Regions from separate parts of the Pantoea sp. Ae19-2 genome, predicted to be linked through region 1. Evidence: predicted binding sites of a transcription regulator. Region 1 holds the regulator's gene; the other holds the start of a gene.
The links. The regulator CRP, encoded in region 1, controls carbon source genes, mostly activating them, when cyclic AMP is high. The targets are predictions, from matches to a motif close to ATGTGANNNNNNTCACAT.
Positions count from the first base shown of each region.

Region 2: a site for CRP is predicted at 1,784-1,801, ahead of AAIE03_RS03685 (YfcZ/YiiS family protein). Genes of this name have one in related genera too.

Region 1 covers NZ_JBCHWE010000001.1:4,298,873-4,304,784, reverse strand. The annotation lists gene AAIE03_RS19760 (hydrolase) at 1-495, shown strand, start outside; gene AAIE03_RS19755 (YheU family protein) at 500-718, shown strand; gene AAIE03_RS19750 (phosphoribulokinase) at 780-1,649, shown strand; gene AAIE03_RS19745 (OsmC family protein) at 1,679-2,083, opposite strand; gene crp (cAMP-activated global transcriptional regulator CRP) at 2,387-3,019, shown strand; gene AAIE03_RS19735 (YccS/YhfK family putative transporter) at 3,078-5,153, shown strand; gene argD (bifunctional acetylornithine/succinyldiaminopimelate transaminase) at 5,155-5,912, opposite strand, start outside.
Region 2 covers NZ_JBCHWE010000001.1:756,536-762,447, forward strand. The annotation lists gene mlaA (phospholipid-binding lipoprotein MlaA) at 1-90, shown strand, start outside; gene fadL (long-chain fatty acid transporter FadL) at 257-1,534, opposite strand; gene AAIE03_RS03685 (YfcZ/YiiS family protein) at 1,893-2,189, shown strand; gene fadI (acetyl-CoA C-acyltransferase FadI) at 2,352-3,662, shown strand; gene fadJ (fatty acid oxidation complex subunit alpha FadJ) at 3,662-5,782, shown strand.

The sequences.
Region 1 (5,912 bases):
GCCGGCGTTATCGTTTCGGCACCCTTGATGCTTGAACCCTGTAGCGCCCGACTGGAACGTGGGTTTTCCCAAATTTATCAGCGTTACCTGCTGAGCCAGCTTAAAAAGAATGCCAGGCGCAAGCTGCACGCATGGCCCGACACCTTACCGGTCAATCTCAGTCAGCTGAATGCCCTGCGTCGCCTGCGTGATTTTGACGACGCCATCACGGCCCGGGCGCATGGCTTTGCCGACGCCACGGACTATTATCGCCGTGCCAGCGCCCTGCCGTTGCTGAGATCGGTGACAAAACCGTTGCTGATTATCCATGCAAAAGATGACCCCTTTATGAGCGATGAGGTGATCCCGCAAAATGACCAGTTATCTGCCACTATTACCTATCAGCTGACAACACACGGTGGTCATGTTGGATTTGTGAGTGGTACCCTGCGTCAGCCTGAATTGTGGCTGGAACAGCGCGTGCCGCAGTGGATTTCCCCTTATCTGGATAGCTAACCCTGTGATTATTCCCTGGCAACAGGTTTCTCCCGAAACCCTTGAAAACGTTATTGAAGCCTTTGTTCTGCGCGAAGGTACCGACTACGGCGAACAGGAACTCAGCCTGACCGAAAAAGTCGGCAATGTGCGACGCCAGCTGCAGCAAGGTGAAGTCGTGCTGGTCTGGTCTGAGCTTCATGAATCGGTCAACATCATGCGCAAAAGTGAGTTCCGTGGCTGATGCACAGAACGAAAAATCGTGCTAACAATGCTCATCGCCTGATTTCACAGGGAGTTTCACTATGTCGGCACGTCATCCGATTATCGCGGTAACAGGTTCCAGCGGTGCCGGAACCACTACCACCAGCCTCGCATTCCGTAAAATTTTTCAGCAACTCAATTTGCACGCGGCCGAGCTGGAAGGGGACAGTTTCCACCGATTTACCCGGCCTGAAATGGATATGGCTATCCGTAAGGCGCGCGATCTGGGTCGCCATATCAGCTACTTTGGCCCGGAGGCGAATGATTTCGGTCTGCTGGAGCAGACCTTTGTTGAATACGGTGATCAGGGCAAGGGCCAGTCACGTAAATACCTGCATACCTACGACGAAGCGGTGCCCTGGAATCAGGTACCAGGTACCTTTACCCCGTGGCAGCCGCTGCCACCGGATACGGACGTGCTGTTTTATGAAGGACTGCACGGCGGCGTCGTGACGGCTCAGCACAACGTCGCTGAAAAAGTGGATTTACTGGTCGGCGTCGTCCCCATCGTTAACCTGGAGTGGATTCAGAAGCTGGTACGCGATACCGGTGAACGCGGTCATTCGCGTGAAGCCGTAATGGATTCGGTGGTGCGCTCAATGGAAGATTACATCAATTTCATTACGCCGCAGTTCTCACGCACCCATATTAACTTTCAGCGGGTTCCAACCGTCGACACCTCTAACCCCTTTGCGGCACGCACCATTCCTTCACTGGATGAAAGTTTTGTCGTCATCCACTTTCAGGGGCTGGAAGATATTGATTTTCCCTACCTACTGGCCATGCTGCAGGGATCGTTTATTTCCAATATCAACACGCTGGTTGTACCTGGCGGGAAAATGGGGCTGGCGATGGAATTAATTATGGCACCGCTGGTAAAACGGCTCATGGAAGGCAAACGCATTGAATAAAATCAGAGGCCGCGCTGGCCTCTGAATAATTACAGCTCGATAACTTCGTAACTGTGGGTAATTTCCACCCCTTTGCCTAACATAATGGCAACCGAGCAATACTTCTCAGCTGAAAGGTCGACCGCACGCGCCACGGCTTTATCTGAAAGTGCTTTTCCACTGACGATAAAATGCAGGTTGATGCGGGTAAAGATGCGAGGCGCTTCTTCCCGGCGTTCTGATTCGAGTTTTACTTCGCAATCAGCCACATCGTTGCGACCTTTTTGCAAAATTGATACCACATCAATGGCGCTGCATCCGCCGGCCGCCATCAGCACCATTTCCATAGGGCTGGGCGCTTTATCGCCGGAATTGCCGTCCATTAAGACCTGATGTCCGGACGAAGACTCGCCGAGGAATGTTAACCCTTCAACCCATTTGACTCTTGCCTGCATAATCTGGCCCCCAGAATGCCCTGTTTTTGCGTCAGAGTACGCTTTTGCCTGGTAAACAGCAATCCGGAGAAATCAGCCTTATTGCTGAAGCGAGACAACACAAGACAGTCGGCGAAAGCTGTGCTACAAACAGTGCTGAAAATATTTTTCGTCATCCGAAGACGAAGCCGGGAAGAATGATGCGCTCTGCGCAAATGCAGCCCGAATAATTTCCTGAATGGAAACACGCTTAACGCTTTCATCGCCTGGCAGGGAAACTGAGCCCTGTATTTTGGGCACGATTACAATAGAGGATAATAGCGAATGGTTCTCGGCAAACCGCAAACAGACCCTACACTTGAATGGTTCCTGTCCCATTGCCATATTCACAAGTATCCATCCAAAAGTACGCTGATTCACCAAGGTGAAAAAGCCGAAACGCTTTACTACATCGTGAAAGGTTCCGTCGCGGTACTGATTAAGGATGAAGAAGGCAAAGAGATGATTCTTTCTTATCTGAATCAAGGCGATTTTATTGGTGAGCTTGGCCTGTTTGAAGAAGGTCAGGAGCGCAGCGCCTGGGTACGTGCGAAAACTGCGTGCGAAGTGGCAGAGATTTCCTACAAGAAATTCCGTCAGCTCATCCAGGTTAACCCGGATATTTTGATGCGTCTTTCTTCTCAGATGGCTCGCCGTCTGCAGGTGACGTCAGAAAAAGTGGGAAATCTCGCTTTCCTGGATGTGACCGGACGCATTGCACAAACGTTGCTTAATCTGGCTAAACAGCCAGATGCCATGACGCATCCTGACGGCATGCAAATTAAAATTACTCGTCAGGAAATTGGCCAAATCGTTGGTTGTTCACGTGAAACCGTGGGCCGTATTTTGAAGATGCTGGAAGATCAGAACCTGATCTCCGCACACGGCAAAACCATCGTTGTTTACGGCACACGCTAAGCCTGACTGTTCACGGCGTGATGGCGACATTATGCCGTGAATGTCTTGTGTTGAGCCGATGTGGCGAAGAATAATCTATCACCCCGAAGTTAACTATGCGCTGCGCCAGACGCTGGTGTTGTGCCTTCCCGTAGCGCTCGGCTGGCTGTTCGGCGATCTGCAAAAAGGATTGCTGTTCTCATTGGTTCCCGCCTGCTGCAACATTGCCGGTCTGGACACGCCCCACAAACGCTTCTTTAAACGCCTGATCATCGGCGGCAGCCTGTTTGCCCTTGGCAGTTTACTGATGCAGTGGCTGCTGCTTAAAGACGTGCCGCTGCCGCTCATCCTGTTTGCCCTGCCTTTGCTGCTTGGCGTCACCGGAGAGATCAGTCCGCTGCACGCCCGACTGCTGCCCGGCACGTTAATCGCGTCAATTTTTACCCTCAGCCTGATTGGCCGTATGCCCATTTACGTTCCGCCCCTGCTCTATATCGGTGGAACGCTCTGGTATGGCCTGTTCAACTGGTTTTGGTTCTGGCTGTGGAAAGAGCAGCCGATGCGCGAAAGCCTGAGCCTGATCTACCGTGAGCTGGCAAATTACTGTGACGCCAAGTACAGCTTATTGACGCAGCTGACCGATCCGGAAAAAGCCCTGCCGCCCCTGCTGGCGCGTCAGCAAAAAGCGATCGATCTGATCAACACCTGCTATCAGCAAATGCATATGCTGTCTGCGAGTCGCGATCACAGCCACAAACGCCTGACCCGGGCGTTTCAGGTAGCACTGGATCTGCAGGAGCATATCTCCGTCAGCCTGCATCAGCCGGAAGAGGTCCAGAAGCTGGTCGAGCAAAGCCATGCTGAAGCCGTCATCCGCTGGAACGCCAGAACGATTTCAGCCCGGCTGCGCGCGCTGGCCGACGATATTCTGTATCACCAACTCTCTGGTCGTTTCGATATGGACAAGCAGTTGGGTGCGCTGGAGAAAATCGCCCTTCAGCATCCGGACAATCCGGTGGGTAACTTCTGTCTCTATCATTTCAGCCGTATCGCCCGGGTGCTTCGAACCCAAAAGCCGCTTTATCAACGCGACCTGATGGCCGATCGCCAGCGTCGTTTACCGCTGCTGCCCGCGTTGCGGAGCTATCTGTCGCTGCGGTCTTCCGCACTGCGAACGGCCGGGCGTTTTTCCGTCATGCTGATGCTGGGCAGCGCCCTGGCCGTGTTCTTTTCGATTCCTAAGCCCTACTGGATTTTGATGACCATCATGTTTGTCAGCCAGAGCAACTACAGCGCAACCCGCGTACGTATTCAGCACCGGGCCCTGGGAACCTTTGCCGGACTGGCTATCGCGGCGGCGTCGCTACGCCTGGATGTGCCTGAACCGCTGGTGCTGAGCATCATGCTGGTGATTACCTTTATCAGCTACCGTTTTACCCGCCAGTTTTACGGCTGGTCAATAGTGGGATTTACGGTTACGGCCGTTTATACGCTGCAACTGCTCTCCCTTAACGGGGCACAGTTTTTACTGCCCCGCCTGCTGGATACGCTGATGGGCTGCCTGATCGCCTTTGGGGGCATGTTATGGCTGTGGCCGCAGTGGCAAAGTGCCCTGCTGCGCCAGAATGCCCATGATGCGCTGGAGGCCTGTCAGGATGCCCTGCGAATGTTGCTGGGCCCGGAGCAGTCACCCGATGCGCTGGCTTACCAGCGGGTTAAGGTCAACCAGGCGCATAACGCCGTATTCAACTCCCTGAATCAGGCCATGCAGGAGCCGGGATTTAATTCACGCTACCTGCAGGATATGCGCTTATGGGTCACGCACTGCCAGTTTATCGTGGAGCACATTAACGCCATGACCATTCTGGCACGTGAACATACCATGCTGCCGCCCACGCTGGCTGAGCACTACCTGCAATGGTGCGAGATCGCCCTGCAACGGTGTCAGCAAAGGCTGGAATATGATGGGGAAAGTTCGCAGACGGATCTGCTACAGGGCGTGGAAGATATAAATGAGGGGCCGGTCACGGTACTGGAGCAGCACGTCAGGCGCATCCTGGAGCATCTGAAAGTCATGCACACGATCTCTTCTCTGGCCTGGAACCAGCGGCCTCATCATGGCCGCTGGCTGTTGCGCAGTCTGCGCCGCAAATAACTCAGGCAGACAGCACTTTCTCTACCGCACGGGCAAAGCGAGCCATGCCCTCTTCGATATCGGCAGGCTCGATAATCAGCGACGGTGCGAAGCGCATCACATCTGTTCCGGCCACCAGCACCATGACGCCTTCCGCAGCTGACGCATTCAGAATATCGCGCGCCTTGCCCGCATACTGCGGCTTCAGGGCTGCACCAATCAGCAGGCCTTTACCACGGATATCACTGAACAGGTCGTGACGCGCATCAATAGCCTTGAGCGCCTCAACAAACTGCTGGCGGCGGATTTCTACCCCATTCAGTACAGCTGGCGTATTGATAATATCTAACGCGGTTTCTGCGATCGCGCATGCCAGCGGATTGCCGCCATAAGTCGTGCCATGCACGCCAGGCGCCATGGTTGAGGCTACCTCATTGGTGGTCAGCATGGCGCTTACAGGAAAACCGCCGCCCAGCGCCTTCGCCGAGGTCAGAATATCGGGCGTCACGCCGTAGTGCTCATAGGCAAACAACTTACCGCTGCGCCCCATGCCGCTTTGCACCTCATCCAGTACCAGCAGCGCCTGGTGTTTGTCGCACAGTTCACGTAACCCCTGCATAAACGCTGGTGTTGCAGGCATCACACCGCCTTCACCCTGAATCGGCTCCACCACAATGGCGCAAGTGTGATCGTCAATCACCGCCTTAACCGCGTCCAGATCGTTGAACGGCACATGAACGATATCGGCGGGTTTCGGGCCAAAACCGTCGGAGTACTTGG
Region 2 (5,912 bases), 3.5 Mb from region 1:
TTCCTGGCGCGCGGCGGCAAGCTGAAGCCAGAAGAAAATCCGAATGCGGCGGCGATCCAGGACGATCTGAAAGACATTGATTCGCAGTAAATCATGGCCCGCCTGAAGCCGCCTGTCGCAAGGGCGGCCTGATAAGCGGCCCGGGGTGATGACGTGAAGCTGTTACAGGGTTGTCACCAGGCTGCATGACGTGTGACGTTCCCATGAGCAATAAAAAAGCGACACTCAGTGTCGCTTTTTTTATGCATTTCGTGCATCAGAACTTGTAGTTGAAGCTTGCGCCATACAGCCAGGCTTTACCACTAGAGTTAAAGGTATAGGAGCCTTCCTGCACGGTCACTTTCTGACCGTGCATGTAAGACACGCCGACGTCTACCGATGCATCGTCGTTAAACGCATAAGAGGCACCGGCGCTCAGCCACAAACGGTCCTGATCCGGGATAGAGATAGAACGCTTGTCAGCCGGAACCGGGCTGTCATCAAAGGCGATACCGCTGCGGAAGGTCCAGTTTTTGTCGTACTGGTAGGTGGTACCCAGTGCGATGCGGTAGGCATCGTGGAAACCTTCATCTTTATAGAACAGCGTCTGGCCGTTTGAGCCCGTTGCTTTCAGCTCCTGAAACTGACTCCAGCTGGTGTAGGCCAGGCTATAGTGCACGGCCCACTGTGGTGCCACTTTATGCCAGCCTGAAACTTCCCACATTTCCGGCAGGTTTAAGGTTAACGCGCCGGGAACTGTAGAGCCGTTTGTACCTGTCGGGAGATTAGTAACTTCTGGGTTATTACGAGGATTGAATGGCAGGCTACTTTTATAGTCTCCATCAAAGTCAATTTTCACTTCGGAGCGGTAGGTAAAACCAAAACGGTTATTGTCATCGACTTCGTAGAGTACGCCAGCGTTCCAGCCGTAGCCCCATTTGTCCCCCTTAAGATAGGCAACTTGCGTATCTGCGGGTATACCGAGCCGTGCGCCCGCTTCACCAGCATAGCGCTCAATTTTAGCTTTGGCATATACAGCATCAAAACCTACCCCGAAGCTGAAATGCTCATTCAAACGATAAGTCGTGCTGAGGTTCAGGTTACCCGTCATCAGGTCAGTTTTGCCGCCCAGCCCGCCCGCGGTATAACCGTTGTTAAACTCTGTCGCCAGGCCGTAGTTAGACGTCGCTGACGCGCCTACCCACCACTTGTCATTGATCGGCTGGACGTAATGCAGGTTAGGGATCCATTGGTTCGGTGCGATGTTTTTCGCGTCCAGGCTGCGGCCCGTCGGGCTTTGGCCACTGATATCCACTTCAGGATCGATGTAAACCGCACCGATTGAAAATTCAGGGCGATCTATGAGTGCCATGGTTGCCGGGTTACGACTGGCTGAGGCCGCCGTATCACCCATTGCGCCTTCGCCAGAATAAGCGCGACCTAAACCAATGGAAGAAAATTCATTTAACTGAAATCCGGCTGCATATACGTTAGAGGAAATAAGCGCTACTGCAGCTGCCACGGCTGACTTTGCGAACAGGTTTTTATGGTTCATGACCACAACCTCATGTGAATTATTATTTAACGTTGTGACGTCGCGTAACAAGGAACGGCGGATTGTATGGACTGATGTCAAATGCACATATCAGACCAGTGCGGAGAGTATAGGTCCGACCTGTACACATGTTGCAATATTGTTTTTAAAATATTTCCAATTTGATAGGTGAAAATTCGATCTGCTTAACACTTCTCGGGAATAAATGGGCAGAGCGGCAGGAGCAAAACTGATCCACATCAAATTTTATTGTGATATTCGTCACTTAGCGCGGTGTGTGTAGCGGGTTGATAAGCCAGAGCGTAAAATTTTCAGCAGAAAACTCACCCACCTTATGATGTGATGTCAGGAGAAAATCATGACAAATGCTTTAAAAAAATGTAGCGCGACGGAAACGGCTGCCTGCTGTTGCGTTGATGTTGGTACGGTGATGGATAATTCAGACTGTACGGCCAGCTGGTCAGCATGGTGTAAAGATCGCGCAGATGCCGAAACGAAACTGGCGCAGCTGACGGAAAGGGCGCGCCAGGTCGAGTCAGAACCCTGCGTTATCGATTCCAGCATGGTAGAAGAGGCCGGTGGCGTGCAGCTTAATATCGACTTTACCTTTAGCTGTCAGGCCGAAACCCTGATTTTCCAACTGGGTTTACGTTAAACATTTCGGCGCCGCTGCTCCGCGGCGTTTTTCATTTTCGTGTTTCTTATCTCACTTTTCTCCTCCTGATGTTGGCGGCGCACCCGCTTGTGGTTAACACTGTGGATCAGGTCAGACCTCTTTCGGCAATGATGCCTCGGTCACGATGTACAGGTGGATACAATGAGCAAAGCGCAGTCACTGCTGACGCGTAATGGCGAGCGCATCGCCATCACCCACGGATTACGTACGCCTTTTCTTCGCCAGGCCACGGGTTTTCACGGCATCCCTGCGGTTGAACTGGGTCGCATGGTGATCAGCGAAATCATGGCTCGAAGTGAACTCCCGGTTGAGGTGATTGAGCAACTGGTCTTCGGTCAGGTGGTGCAAATGCCGGAAGCGCCAAACATTGCACGCGAGATCGTCTTAAGCAGTGGCCTGAGCGTCAATACCGATGCTTATAGCGTCAGCCGCGCCTGCGCCACCAGCTTTCAGGCGGTGGCAAACGTCACCGAAAGCTTACTGGCAGGTACGATTTCTGCCGGCATCGCAGGCGGGGCGGACTCCTCCTCTGTGCTGCCCATTGGGGTCAGTAAAACGCTGGCGCGCGCGCTGGTGGATATGAATAAAGCGCGTGGCTTTTCACAGAAGCTACACATTCTCCGGCGGTTGCGCCCTAAAGATCTGTTACCGGTTCCGCCTGCCGTTGCGGAGTACTCCACGGGATTACGTATGGGGGATACCGCAGAGCAGATGGCCAAAACGCATGGCATCAGCCGGGAAGAGCAGGATGCATTGGCCCTGCGCTCGCATCAGCGCGCGGCCCAGGCCTGGCAGTCAGGCGTACTGAGTCAGGAGGTGATGGCCGCCTTTGTGCCGCCGTGGAAAGCGCCCATCGAGCAAGATAATAATGTGCGTATGGATGCAAAAGCCGCCGATTATGCCCGGCTGCGTCCGGCATTTGACCGTCAGCACGGTACCGTTACTGCGGCAAACAGTACGCCGCTTACCGATGGGGCTGCTGCGGTCATTTTAATGCGTGAAGGCCGGGCAAAAGAGCTTGGAATACAGCCGCTGGGCTATTTACGCAGCTATGCGTTTACCGCTATCGACGTCTGGCAGGACATGCTGTTAGGGCCGGCCTACGCCTCGCCGCTGGCGCTGGATCGTGCCGGGATAGCCTTAAAGGATTTGACGCTGATTGATATGCACGAAGCCTTTGCCGCTCAGACGTTAAGCAACCTGAAAATGTTTCGTGATGAACGTTTTGCCCGGGACGTGTTAAACCGCGCCCATGCGCTGGGCGAAGTTGACGAGGCACGTTTTAATGTCTCGGGCGGATCGATCGCCTTTGGGCATCCGTTTGCCGCAACCGGCGCACGCATGATTACCCAGACGTTAAATGAATTACGCCGCCGGGGCGGCGGGCTGGGTTTAGTCACAGCCTGCGCCGCCGGGGGTTTAGGGGCAGCAATGGTTCTGGAGGCCGAATAATGGAACAGAGCGCGTTCACATTACAGATGCGGGACGATCATGTAGGCGTGATCACCATTGATGTACCCAATGAAAAGATGAATACGCTTAAAGCGGCATTCGCGGCACAGATTGCGGCAATCATTGCGGAAGCACGCAAGCATCCGCAACTGCTGGGGCTGGTGCTGATTTCAGGCAAACCTGACAACTTTGTTGCAGGGGCCGATATCAGCATGATCGATCGCTGCCAGAGCGCCCACGAGGCAGAAGCGCTGGCCAGACAAGGGCAGGACGTGATGGCGGCGATTGCGGCATTGCCATTTCCTGTGGTGGCGGCAATCCATGGTGCTTGTCTGGGCGGCGGGCTTGAGCTGGCGCTGGCCTGCAACGCGCGCATCTGTTCGCTGGACGATAAAACCCGTATTGGCCTGCCTGAAGTGCAGTTGGGGCTACTACCGGGGTCGGGCGGCACGCAGCGCCTGCCTCGCTTAATCGGCGTACAGAAAGCCTTACCGCTTATCCTTACCGGTAAGAACCTGCGGGCCAGGCAGGCGAAAAAGCTGGGCATTGTTGATGATGCCGTGCCGCAGGCCATCCTGCTTGACGCCGCCGTTGAACTGGTGAAGAAAGGGAAATACCGCAGAGCGCCGCTGCCCCTGCGCGATCGTCTGCTGCAGGGCCCGATGGCTCGTCAGGCGCTGTTCGCACTGGCCAGACGCGAAACCGATCGTAAAACCCAGGGTAACTACCCAGCGGCACGACGCATTATCGAGGTGGTTCGCATCGGCCTGGAGCAGAGCAGCCAGGCCGGTTACGCCGCGGAAGCGCGGGCGTTTGGCGAACTGGCGATGACGCCAGAGTCGGCCGCGCTGCGCAGCCTGTTTTTTGCTTCCACCGCCATCAAGAAAGAGAACGGCACCCAGGCTGAACCACGACCACTCCAACGGGTCGGTGTGTTGGGCGGCGGGCTGATGGGCGGCGGGATCGCCAGCGTCAGCGCCGTTAATGCGGGGCTACCGGTGCGCATCAAGGATATCAGCCTTAAAGGCATCAACCATGCCCTGCAAACCAGTTGGGATCTGCTGAGTAAAAAAGTGAAACGCCGGCAAATCAGTCCGGCACAGCGTCAGCAGCAGATGGCGCGCATCAGCGGCAGTACCGACTATCAGGGATTCACCCAGCGCGATATCGTGATTGAGGCGGTCTTTGAGGACCTGGATCTGAAAAGACAGATGGTGGCGGACGTCGAGTCGAACTGTCAGCCTCAGACGATTTTTGCTTCCAATACCTCATCGATTCCCATTGCCGAGATTGCGGCGACGGCACGGCGCCCGGAGAACATCATCGGCCTGCACTATTTTAGCCCGGTGGAAAAAATGCCGCTGGTCGAGGTGATCCCGCATGTCACGACATCGCCTGAAACGCTTGCCAGTACGGTAATGCTGGCACGGAAACAGGGTAAAACGCCGATAGTGGTGGCCGATAAACCTGGTTTTTACGTCAACCGTATCCTCACACCATACATCAACGAGGCCATGCGCTGCGTGGTGGAGGGGGAACCGATCGATCACATTGATCGGGCGCTGGTGAAGGCGGGATTCCCGGTGGGGCCGGTTCAGCTACTGGATGAAGTTGGCATTGATGTCGGCAGTAAGATTTCACCGGGCCTGCAGCAGGCTTATGGCGAGCGGTTTGCCGCGCCTTCCGCGCTGGATGCCGTGATTAAAGACGGTCGCAAAGGACGCAAAAACGGTAGGGGATTCTACCTGTACGGATCGTCGCGTCTGGCGCGTAAGAAGGTCGATCCGGCGGTGTACGGCTTAGTGAAGACCCGGCCGGTGGCAAAGCAAAGCGGCGCCCAGATTGCCGAACGGTGCATGATGATGATGTTAAACGAAGCGGTGCGTTGCCTGGATGAGCAGGTTATCCGCTCGCCGCGGGACGGCGATATCGGTGCGGTGTTTGGCATTGGTTTCCCCCCCTTTTTGGGCGGGCCGTTCCATTACATCGACAGGCTGGGCGCGGCAGAAATCGTCAACAGATTAACGCGGCTTCAGCAACAGTACGGGGACCGTTTTGCGCCCTGTGACGCGTTGCTGCGCGCAGCGGAGCAGCAGACAAAGTTTTACACTTCTTCATAAATTCGAATACCCACTCCGATTCAGGGGGTTAGAAACGCGCCGCACAAGCGTGAGGCGCTGCACGAATCTGACAGGTGCTTATTTAATAAACAACCGGTTGACTATACTGAAGTCATTAGGGTACAACACG